One region of the Paenibacillus azoreducens genome, then DNA from elsewhere that is predicted to be linked to it. Evidence: a T-box and tRNA genes for the amino acid it is inferred to sense, from the RefSeq annotation. Region 1 holds a T-box; the other holds one or more tRNA genes.
The links. The T-box of region 1 lies ahead of tyrS (tyrosine--tRNA ligase). A T-box ahead of a tRNA ligase gene usually reads a tRNA of that ligase, here a tRNA-Tyr.
Positions count from the first base shown of each region.

Region 1 (6,133 bases):
TTGAATCCATTCACCGAACTGCTTCATGGCTTTTTCGCTGTGAACGTATTTATACGTTTTACCGTCCTCGTAATGGAAAATCGCGGCGCTGTCTTCATCGCCTTCGATCTCTGACGTGATCGAAAGGATACGCTCAACGTCGAGCAGCTTGAAATTGCCTTGTTCATCTTCAGCCGGTAGGGCCTGTTGCTTTTGTTCTTCTTCCATTCCATGAAGCCTCCACAATTCGTTTTGCTTCTATTATACCTGAACGAAAATTCGTTTTGCATTTGTGCTATGATGAAAGGACATACTATGCAGATTGATAAGAGACAGAGAGGATCGTGAAAGGGTATGGAACCACATATGATCCGGGCGAATATCAAGCCGGGAATGACCGTAGAAATCGTAAAGAAAGAAGACCAGCGCACAGGCAAACGTACGCAGGGCGTGGTCGGGAAACTGCTGACGAATTCGCCCAATCATCCGCGAGGCATTAAGGTAAGGCTTACCGACGGTACTGTGGGGCGTGTACAGGCCATTCTTTAACTGCGCCAGCGCAGTTCTGATTCTCATTAATTCCCCCTAGAAATCTAACGTTTCCTGTAAAATAACATCATTGCTTTCGCTGTCGATCATTTTAATGACCATCTGATTTCCATCGTTTAGAAACCGGACCGGAAACTGTGCCCAAGCACGCAGTCCGTGATTTACAGGAACTAAAGTCGTTTCATCTTTTACTTCCCCTAAGCTCAATAAAATATTTCCCTTCCCAAGATAAGCACCTATTTCCGATTGTTTATTGGACAAAGTGATGTTCACTTTGTCCCATCTCGGCAAATTTAAATTGAAGAGAATATGAAGCGTATTATCGTCTTTTCCGTATAGTATGGAACCCAGATCGGTAGAAATCACGTTTGTTTTTTGGCTGTTTAGCGATGTATTGAATGAGACTTGTTGTTCTTTTAAGTCTGGCCGCTTTTCATTTTGGGCAATGTGATCGGTCCTGTTAGACTCTGAACAGCCGCTCGCAAATAAAATAAACAGGCTGATGAACACAGTTCTTGCTGCCATTTTCTTCAACATTTCATTGCATCCTCCATTCTTATTTTGATATAAGTATACAGAAAGGCTTATGGAAAAATAAGGGGTTATTTTTGAATTTGTAAGTTATAGCAGCTTTTAAAAGCGGAATAATAAACATGCACTAAAGTGCATTTGTATAAGCGTACGCATTCCTGCATTCCAATTTTCTTTCACTTCTGCCAAGGCTGCCTTGAAGAATTGTAAGCGTAGAGGGAACGAAAGGGTTTTTGAAAAAAGAAACGCGCCGATGCTCGCTGTGCCAAGGGAAATCCAAGAAGATTCATGGTGTTTACACTCTTTTGTTTAATGAAATGTATAAAAAGGAGCTTGAATACACATTACTATGGAACACCAAGCAAGATGAATATTTACTGAATTTTAAGACTTTAATTTCAATGCTGCACAGTGGGATTTGCAACAGCGTGATTCGCGGCAATGATGCCGCAAAACGAATGAAATGTATGCAATCGAACTCCTTTGTTCATCATATGAAGGTTACACGGCGATGAAATAATTTATTTTTTAAATGTTGACAAAGGATTTTATACGCACTATGATGGCATTAATCTAATATTGGATGGCACAATGAAGGAGCGCAGTAGCGATTTTGTCACTGTTTCAGAAAGCCGGGGGTTGATGAGACCCGGTACACACAAACATTGCGAAGTACACTCTGGAGGATCTTAGGTAACGCTAAGCGGATTGGCAATCGATATCATTGCCGAGAGTGGTGTTAATGGCGGCTGCAGCGCCGTTAATGCAATTTGGGTGGTAACACGGTTAATAAATCGTCCCTATGTCTAGAATAGACAAGGAGACGATTTTTTTGTTTTTAAATCATAAATTCACCGAGGAGATGAACTACAATGATGAACATTATCGACGAGCTCGAATGGCGCGGCGCGATTAACCAACAAACAGATGCAGAAGGACTACGTAAACTTACTTCCGAGAAGTCGATTTCATTGTACTGTGGAGTTGACCCAACCGGTGACAGCATGCATATTGGCCACTTGATTCCATTTATGATGTTGAAAAGATTCCAGATGGCCGGACATCGCCCGGTAATCCTGATTGGCGGGGCAACCGGCACCATCGGTGATCCAAGCGGACGTACATCAGAACGTACTCTGCAAACCATGGACCAAGTGCAAAAGAATGTGGATGCACTGACAGCACAAATGAAGAAACTGTTTCTTAATGAAGGAGATACAGGTCTTCGCATGGTGAACAACTACGATTGGACGAAGGACCTGACCATCTTGGATTTCCTTCGCGATTTCGGTAAAAACTTTAGCGTCAATACGATGCTTGCCAAAGATATTGTAGCTAGCCGTCTGGATTCGGGTATTTCCTTTACAGAGTTCTCGTACCAGATTCTTCAGTCGATCGACTTCCTTCATTTGTTCAAACATGAAGACGTTCAATTGCAAATTGGCGGCGCCGATCAATGGGGCAACATTACAGCCGGTCTGGACTTGATTCGTAAAAAAGAAGGTTCAGAAGCGAAAGCCTTTGGTTTGACGATTCCTTTGATGCTGAAAGCTGACGGTACCAAATTCGGTAAAACGGCAGGCGGCGCCATCTGGCTCGATCCGAAAAAGACGACTCCTTTCGAATTCTTCCAGTTCTGGGCAAACCAGGATGACCGGGATGTCATCAAATACCTGAAATTCTTCACGTTCTTGACGAAAGAAGAAATCGACGCACTCGAAGTGAAGGTCCAGACCGAACCTCATAAACGTGAAGCGCAGCGGGTCCTTGCTGAAGAAATGACGAAATTCGTACATGGCGAAGAAGCGCTGGCCCAAGCCAAGAAGATTACCGAAGCGTTGTTTAGCGGCGATATCAAGGCGCTGACAGCTGACGAAATCGAACAAGGCTTCAAAGAAATGCCTACATTCCAAGCTTCCAAGGAATCCAAAAACATCGTGGACTGGCTGGTTGATTTGGGAATCGAACCATCCAAGCGTCAAGCGCGTGAGGATATCACCAATGGAGCCATTGCATTAAATGGAGACAAGGTAACCGATCTGGATATGGTCGTAACAACCGAGAACTCCTTCGACGGCCGCTTTATCATCGTTCGTAAAGGCAAAAAGAATTACAACCTCGTGAAACTCGGAGAATAGCTGATTATCAGCTATTCTCTTTTAGAAATGGAGGCGAGGATTAAAGATGCTTGGTTCGTGGAGACGGTCGCTACAGCTTGCATTTTTTAATCATCGTTTAATATCGGAAGTAAATCGGGTTAAGCAGGTTAACTGGCTTACGGTTGATTTAGGGCTAAGAGAAGTTGCCGACGCACATATTAATGAAGAACTTGACCGGATGTTAATCGGCTTTAACCGATTATTTAAGTATAAACGGGTTAAACAAGCAACGCTTGGTTATTTTCGGATGTTGGATATCCAAAAAGACGAAGATGTCTATCACCCGACCATCCATATCTTACTGCCGACAATCAAAAGTTATTTTCAGGGGAGATATTACATCAAATATGATGAATGGTTGGCTCTTTGGCACAAAGCGCTTGACATGGATCCTGAAAATCGATTATCCGTAAAGGTGAATGTGCTGAATGGAAGATGCGATCAGCAGGAAGCAGCCTGCAAAATGGAACAATTTTTAATTAAGCTTCATGATGAACCGGATCGCATTCCAAATCATGATACAAAACTTGCTTCACGCAGACTGATTGGATATAGTAGATTATTAAAAAAAGAGACGGATCGTTTGCTTCCAGAAATTGAATATAATATTAATCAATATGACATACATGATGATATTGCCAACTGTGCCTTCAAAAGCATGCTGCACTGGTATCCGGGAGTCAGGAAACAAGGCAATGATCCGCTCCATTCCGTTTCGTAATCTATGATTTTTATCACAATTTACGTGAAAAGATTGTTACGAAAAAGCCGATTTTCAAGCTGGAAAGACAGCTGAAAACCGGCTTTTATTGTTTTATTTTTCCTTTTTTTATCGACACCGGAATTTTGACAAATTGCAAAATACTAGAAACCAAGATTGATATTGCTTTTTTTGTAAAAGCGATTTCAGGGCCTTCCAAGTAAGGCGTTCATTTCTCCTCGCGTATAACTATTCTTTTTCGTGAATTTATCCTCGAGCTTCCACTTCATTCCTCAGCTTGGGAGAATGTGCACTCATAAGATGTAATTGCACAAGCCATCATAAAGTTAACGTGCCCCCATCCATAAATCACTGGCATGTCCCGATTTTTTCATTCGTAAAGGAGTGGTTGCAGATCAAATACATCATCTTTTAAGTTAAAAATATCAACTGGCATCAATATATAAATATCCACTTTTATAAATTAATATTCATAACTTTTCCCTGAAAATGCTTCAACCCATAAAAGCGTAAATCATTTAAAGCCTTCATCGGTGAAGTAGTAAAACCTTTAAAGTATTTATTAATAAGATTATGGAAAAAACCAAAAAAACCTTATGTGACAAGGTTTTGAACCAAATTGACACAACAAAAAAACAAGGCGTATACTTGCGGTGAAAGTTAATCGATTAACAAATTCATTTCATCCTTCGCCTTGAAAAGGTGATATTATTTTCAGAATTTCGAATGTATCCAAAATCATTTTAATTCATGTTTTATTCATATTCTGGATGCATTAGAAAGATAGATAAATAGAGAGAAAGAAGGGAGACTTTATGGCCAATTCAAAAAAATTAACTCTATTCGGGTTAATTGGGATCACGATGGCATTCTTCGGTACTGTACGTAGCGTGCCAACGCTAGCCATTACCGGTTGGACACAAATTTTCTACATGCTGGTTGCAGCTATTCTGTTTGCACTTCCGATTGCATTGATGTCCGCTGAACTGTCAACGGGATTCCCTGAAGAGGGTGGCCCGCAAGTCTGGGTTAAAAAAGCGTTGGGGGAAAAATGGGGGTTCGTAACCTCGTGGCTCTTATGGGTCCAAATGTTTTTCGGTATGGTTATGGTTGCTTCGACTGTAGGCGTACTGTTCGGTTATGTAATTAATGTTCCACATTTATCTTCAAATAACTTCTTTATATTTGCAGTCATTCTCATTTCTTACTGGGGCGTAACCCTATTGAACTTGAAGTTCGATATGGTCAAAATTGCCGGTAACTGGGGTTCGATTATCGGGGTATATATTCCCTTTGTTGTTCTGGTGGTGCTTGGTGTCGCTTATATGATCAAAAACGGCATTAATCCAAGCGGCTACTTGGCAAACTTTAAAGCAGGCGACCTCCTGCCAAACCTTGGTGACTTGGGAAGCTTGGCTTATTTATCCGGTATCATCTTTATCTTCGCTGGTGTTGAGATTTCCTCAGTGCACGCGAACAATATTGAAAATCCGAAACGCAACTATCCGATTGCGGTTATTGCTTCCGTAATCCTGCTGGTCATTTTCAACCTGATTGCGGGTTTGACGGTTGCGAACGGTGTTCCAATGGGCAAAATGGAACTTTCGAACATTACGCAGCCATATATGATTTTCTGTGAAAACTTAGGTATTCCATCCATTTTCGTTAACATTATTTCCGCGATGATCTTGATCGGTGTTCTTGTTCAGCTTAGCGCATGGGTACTTGGTCCAAGTAAGTCGATGATTAAAGTCGCAGAAGACGGTAACTTGCCGCCATTCTTCCAAAAGAGAAACAGCAAAGGAATTCCGATTTCCTTCGTATTGATCCAAGCGATTGTTATTTCCTTGGTTTCCGTCATGTATATCGTTGTTCCTGACGTTAACAGTGCTTTCTTGGTCATCACGATTACAACAACGATTCTATACTGTATCGTATATGCGCTGATCGCCATTTCCGCCGTGCGTCTGCGTTATAAATCGCCTGATATGGAAAGACCATTCCGTCTTGGCAATAAAGGTAATGGATTGATGTGGTTCGTAGCATTGTTATCCTTACTGAGTGTTGTTATCACGATTATTGTCAGCTTAATACCGCCATCCATTCTTCCTGCAAGCTTCTCAACAGGGTATGTCATTTACCAGGTCGTTGCGACAGTTGTCATGGTTGGTATTGCACTGCTGATCTACAAATA
Region 1 covers NZ_AP025343.1:6,164,603-6,170,735, reverse strand. The annotation lists gene L6442_RS27445 (hypothetical protein) at 1-207, opposite strand, end outside; gene L6442_RS27440 (YwbE family protein) at 334-528, shown strand; gene L6442_RS27435 (hypothetical protein) at 565-1,065, opposite strand; T-box leader at 1,642-1,864, shown strand; gene tyrS (tyrosine--tRNA ligase) at 1,935-3,197, shown strand; gene L6442_RS27425 (protein rep) at 3,244-3,939, shown strand; gene tyrP (tyrosine-tyramine antiporter) at 4,755-6,133, shown strand, end outside.

Region 2 (6,133 bases), 920 kb from region 1:
ACCGTGATCCGGTGCGGGGACAGTGTCAGGTGGGCAGTTTGACTGGGGCGGTCGCCTCCTAAAGAGTAACGGAGGCGCCCCAAGGTTCCCTCAGAATGGTTGGAAATCATTCGAAGAGTGCAAAGGCAGAAGGGAGCTTGACTGCGAGACCTACAAGTCGAGCAGGGACGAAAGTCGGGCTTAGTGATCCGGTGGTACCGCATGGAAGGGCCATCGCTCAACGGATAAAAGCTACCCTGGGGATAACAGGCTTATCTCCCCCAAGAGTCCACATCGACGGGGAGGTTTGGCACCTCGATGTCGGCTCATCGCATCCTGGGGCTGAAGTAGGTCCCAAGGGTTGGGCTGTTCGCCCATTAAAGCGGTACGCGAGCTGGGTTCAGAACGTCGTGAGACAGTTCGGTCCCTATCTGTCGTGGGCGTAGGAAATTTGAGAGGAGCTGTCCTTAGTACGAGAGGACCGGGATGGACGTACCGCTGGTGCACCAGTTGTTCCGCCAGGAGCATGGCTGGGTAGCTACGTACGGAAGGGATAAGCGCTGAAAGCATCTAAGCGTGAAGCCCCCCTCAAGATGAGATTTCCCAACTAGTAAGACCCCTTGAAGACGACGAGGTAGATAGGTTGGAGGTGGAAGTGCAGCAATGCATGGAGCTGACCAATACTAATCGGTCGAGGGCTTATCCTAAAAAATACCCCAAAAAGTGAAGCGTATGCTTCGCGGATAATTCCGATTACTTTTCGGGGGACCCGGGATTTAAAACCGGGAAATGCTACGGAGAATTAAAACGCAAAACGTTTCGTATCTAGTTTTCAGGTGATCAAATCACTTGAATATAATGTCTTAGTGTATACAGCGATATGCTTGGAGAGATACCCAAGTGGCTATAAGGGGACCCTCTGCTAAGGGGTTAGACTGCGTAAGCGGTGCGAGGGTTCGAATCCCTCTCTCTCCGCCATCTGTATACTGCGTAAGATATAATAAATATGGCGGCGTAGCTCAGCTGGCTAGAGCGTACGGTTCATACCCGTGAGGTCGGGGGTTCGATCCCCTCCGCCGCTACCATAACATTTCGGAGGCTTAGCTCAGCTGGGAGAGCATCTGCCTTACAAGCAGAGGGTCGGGGGTTCGATCCCCTCAGCCTCCACCATCATATGCCGGTGTAGCTCAATTGGTAGAGCAACTGACTTGTAATCAGTAGGTTGGGGGTTCAAGTCCTCTCGCCGGCACCATCTGAATAATGCGGAACCGTGGTGTAGAGGCCTAACATGCCTGCCTGTCACGCAGGAGATCGCGGGTTCGAATCCCGTCGGTTCCGCCATTCATTTCAGTAGTTTCATCGTTTTATCTTATAAGGCTCGGTAGCTCAGTCGGTAGAGCAGAGGACTGAAAATCCTCGTGTCGGCGGTTCGATTCCGTCCCGAGCCACCTTATATGGAGGCTTAGCGAAGTGGCCAAACGCAGCAGACTGTAAATCTGTTCTCGTACGAGTTCGGTGGTTCGAATCCATCAGCCTCCACCAGTATAAGAGCCATTAGCTCAGTTGGTAGAGCACCTGACTTTTAATCAGGGTGTCGAAGGTTCGAGTCCTTCATGGCTCATCCAAGACCATTAACCGTTACGGTTGATGGTCTTTTTGTTATGATATAGGAAAGTGTTAACCGCTGGACCTTTTATACAGAAAAATGAATCGTTGATAGTAGGTATTGGACCCGGAGTGAAGATAAAAAGGCAATATCAGTGATTTTCGGAATTTGACGTGCGATATGATAAAATAATATACAAAAACGGCAAAGTGGTGGATGACATCGATGGTGGAGATGGAGACATTACGTATCAAGTTGGAGCAAATCGTCGGAGCGCCTTTGCGCATTAAGCAGTTGACCAAACAGCAGTCCGAAATCGTATTTGATCAAGCCGAGTGTCATGAGTCATCGAAAGGCAGAGATATGGATCAAAGTCATGGCTCTAACTGCAAGCTGAAAGCTTCAGTCGTAGTGGATGACCGCATCTGGTATCCCCTATATATGAAGGGAGGGCATGTCTACGCGCTGGAAGCTCCTGCGGGCGAAATCAGCATAGAGGTCATGCAGCTGATCGAGCTATTGGTTGCCCAAGTTAAACCTCAGGACAATGAATCCCTTCCAGTAGGGGTTGAAGAGGAAAGCGAAATTCTCCGTTTCGGAGCCTGGATCGTAGACCAGTTGGACCAGGAACGGGGAGATAGTGAAATTCCGGATGATCTGGATTTAAAGCGGCGGTTGACCGGTGAGATGATACCGTTTTTGCTGACATGTGAAAGCGCCTATGCTGCCGATGTCAGCCGTACCCAATTGAAAAAGCTGTTAAGGAGCTATTTTGATGGGGATGTGGTACTTGTACCTTTACGGAGTTATGAGTGGCTTGTACTGGCCAGGAAGGAGCTGGTCGTTGGTACAGGCGAGGAAAAGGACGATGATAGTTCTGAATCGGAGACCGACATGCTGTCAGCATTCTGCCTGGGGCTATACGAGCTGATCGCTAACGAATGGGTCGGTACCTTTCACTTGGCGGTAGCGCCTTCTATTTTACCGGTGAAGTCCCTTCCTTCTGCGGTTAGCCTCCTTAGAAAGACGATCTTTCTTGGCAGAACCTTTCATGTTGCGGAGCATGTCCATTTTCCGTGGGAGCTCCTGCTGGAACAGTTGATTTACGGCATTCCGCTGGACCAGCGCAAATTGTTTTTGGAGCAGGCGGGAGACTGCGGAGCGTTATTTTCAGACAATGAGACTTTGTCTACGCTTGAAACGTTTTTTCAGCTCGATTGCAATGTCAGCGAGACGGCCAAACGATTATATATTCACAGAAACACACTTTTATACCGTCTGGATAAAATCAAACAGGAGACCGGACTGGACGTCAGAAGCTTTGGTGACGCGGTTTTGGTGAAGCTCGCCATGTTATTGTATAAAGTAACGAAAAGAAAATAGGTTTTTTGTGCAGTTTGTGTATAGCCAGTCTTTAATATGTTAGTTATTATAGTACTATAAAAATGTATTCGATTTCATAATATGCACTTAAGGGGGCAAATCTCATGGCAGGTGTACGTTTAGAGCATATTTTCAAAAAATATCCGGGTTCCGACAAAGCAACGGTTAAGGATATCAGCCTTGACATTCAAGACAAAGAATTTTTGGTTCTGGTAGGACCTTCCGGTTGCGGTAAATCTACGACTCTCCGTATGATCGCAGGTCTGGAAGAGATCTCCGAGGGCAAACTTTACATTGGTGACCGCGTCGTGAACGACGTCGCTCCTAAAGACCGCGATATCGCGATGGTATTCCAGTCTTACGCTTTGTATCCACACATGAACGTATATCAAAACATGGCATTTGGTCTGAAACTGCGTAAAGTAAAGAAAGACGAAATTGACAAACGCGTTCGTGAAGCAGCCAAAATCCTCGATATCGAGCATTTGCTCGACCGTAAGCCGAAAGCACTTTCCGGTGGTCAGCGTCAACGTGTTGCCTTGGGCCGCGCTATCGTGCGTGATCCTCAAGTCTTCCTGATGGACGAACCGCTTTCCAACTTGGATGCTAAACTCCGCGGTCAGATGCGCGCTGAGATCACGAAATTGGTTAAACGTCTTGAAACGACTTGCATCTACGTAACACATGACCAAACAGAAGCCATGACCATGGGTGATCGGATCGTCGTTATGCATGACGGCATCATTCAACAAGCTGCTTCTCCGGAAGAGCTTTACAACAGCCCTAGAAACCTGTTTGTTGCCGGCTTTATCGGTTCCCCTACGATGAACTTCATTGCAGGTACCCTTTCCGAGTCCAACGGTTCTGTACGTTTCCGTTCCGAGGGACTGGACGTTGAAGTTCCAGGCGGCAAAGCACAACTTTTGAAAAGCAAAGGATATATCGGCAAAGAAGTGATCATGGGCGTACGTCCGGAAGATATCCACGAAGAGCCTGTCTTCATGGAAGCTTCTCCAAACACGATCTTTACTTCCCATGTAGATGTAACTGAAAACCTAGGCCATGAAATGCTCCTCTACCTGAGCGGCGTTGGCAGCGACACAGTTATCGCCCGTGTAGATGGACGCTCCAATACTCGTGAAGGCAGCAGCGTTCGCCTTGCGGTCGATATGAACAAAATTCATATCTTCGATAAAGAGTCTGAATTGAATGTATTGTTGACGGACTAATCCAGGCGGTATGCCTGAAATCAAGCCGCCCATAAGGGCGGCTTTTTTGAAGATTATGGGGTTATTTTAAGATATCAGAAAGTATAACTTCGGGGGAAACGCATCCTGATATCGCAAGAAAAATTACAGCTAAAGGTGTTCTGTCTGCTGTGATAGTACGTCAATAGACGTTTTTCTTAAGATATCAGAAAGTATAACTTCGGGGGGAAACGCATCCTGATATCGCAAGAAAAACTACAGCTAAAGGTGTTCTGTCTGCTGTGATAGTACGTCAATAGACGTTTTTCTTAAGATATCAAAAAGTATAACTTCGAGGAAAACGCATCCTGATATCGCAAGAAAAACTACAGCTAAAGGTGTTCTGTCTGCTGTGATAGTACGTCAATAGACGTTTTTCTTATGCTTTTAATCTGCGTAGAAACTATGGCAACCCGCATTTTGACATGACAAGCAAAAATCGCGGATAAAATGCATCCCTTCCTCTATGAACCTACTTCGATCGCCGTTTTTCTATTAGGAGTATGCTGGTTATTCCTCTGCTAAGATTGCATTCATTGGAAATTTCCTATACGATGATTACATTAGATTCGCAAGAATCGTCTCGGACAGCATAAGGCTGGATTCTGAGCCAACCGGACAGAAAGGGAGACATCGAATGGCTAAAAAAGTAAAAGTGGCAGAATTAGTACAGCAATTTCAGCTTGAAGTCATATCCGGTGAGCAGGGCTTAAAGCGGATTATTACAACCGATGATTTGAACCGACCAGGGTTGGAAATGGCCGGTTATTTTGAGTACCATCCTCAAGAGAGGGTTCAACTGCTGGGAAGAACGGAGTTGGCCTTTTTTAGCATGCTCAAGCCCGAGGAACGCCGGGAACGCATGGAACGGCTGTGCGGTGAAATGACGCCGTGCATCGTGGTTACCCGTGGTCTGGATGTGCCTGAGGAGCTCGTCAAGATCAGTCAGGAGAAACAGCTTCCCGTACTGCGCAGCAGTATGGCGACGACCATTTTGCTCAGCCGGATTACCGGATTTTTGGAAAGAAAATTAGCGCCAACGACAACCATCCACGGCGTACTATGTGATGTTTATGGTGTCGGAATGCTGATTACCGGCAGCAGCGGAATCGGTAAAAGCGAGACGGCGTTGGAGCTCGTCAAAAGAGGGCATCGTTTGATTGCCGATGATGCGGTCGAAATCCGCCAAACCTCGGACAGCCAGCTTCACGGTACCGCACCCGAACTGATCCGTCATCTGCTGGAGATCCGCGGCGTGGGCATTATCAACGTGATGACGTTGTTCGGTGCAGGAGCGATCCGCAACAACAAGCGTATCACGCTGGTCATCAAACTTGAGGCTTGGCAGCAGGACAAACAATATGACCGTCTCGGCCTTGATGAGGAGACGACAAGAATCCTCGATACGGATGTTCCTCTCGTGACAATCCCTGTTCGTCCTGGACGAAACCTAGCCGTTATTATCGAAGTTGCTGCGATGAACTACCGTTTGAAGCAAATGGGTCTCAACGCAGCCCTGCAGTTTACCAATAAACTGACCGCGACGATTGCGGAAGACATGGATGATATGGATTAGGAGAGTGAAAAAATGGCCACATTGCTTCTCAATCCGATCGCATTCTCGATTGGATCCTTGCCCGTGCATTGGTACGGCCTGATTTTGGGGCTGGGAGCGCTGGCGGGGCTTTTGCTGGCAATCCGTGAGGGCAAACGATTTGGCATCGAGCCCGAATTTTTCATGGACTTGCTGCTGCTAGGCGTACCTTCGGCTATTATTGGCGCGCGTATTTATTTTGTTGCGTTCAAATGGGATGACTATAAAGATCATCTGGTGGATGTATTCAAAATTTGGAACGGCGGTATTGCGATTTACGGTGCTTTAATCGGTGCGATCATTTGCGCCATCATTTACTTCCAT
Region 2 covers NZ_AP025343.1:7,089,395-7,095,527, reverse strand. The annotation lists rRNA gene L6442_RS31795 (23S ribosomal RNA) at 1-686, shown strand, start outside; tRNA gene L6442_RS31790 (tRNA-Ser) at 866-957, shown strand; tRNA gene L6442_RS31785 (tRNA-Met) at 988-1,064, shown strand; tRNA gene L6442_RS31780 (tRNA-Val) at 1,074-1,149, shown strand; tRNA gene L6442_RS31775 (tRNA-Thr) at 1,156-1,231, shown strand; tRNA gene L6442_RS31770 (tRNA-Asp) at 1,244-1,320, shown strand; tRNA gene L6442_RS31765 (tRNA-Phe) at 1,355-1,427, shown strand; tRNA gene L6442_RS31760 (tRNA-Tyr) at 1,436-1,521, shown strand; tRNA gene L6442_RS31755 (tRNA-Lys) at 1,528-1,600, shown strand; gene L6442_RS31750 (PucR family transcriptional regulator) at 1,811-2,968, shown strand; gene L6442_RS31745 (ABC transporter ATP-binding protein) at 3,073-4,197, shown strand; gene hprK (HPr(Ser) kinase/phosphatase) at 4,853-5,791, shown strand; gene lgt (prolipoprotein diacylglyceryl transferase) at 5,804-6,133, shown strand, end outside.
Region 2: it encodes a tRNA-Tyr, which carries the amino acid that the T-box ahead of tyrS (tyrosine--tRNA ligase) is inferred to sense. The anticodon was not compared.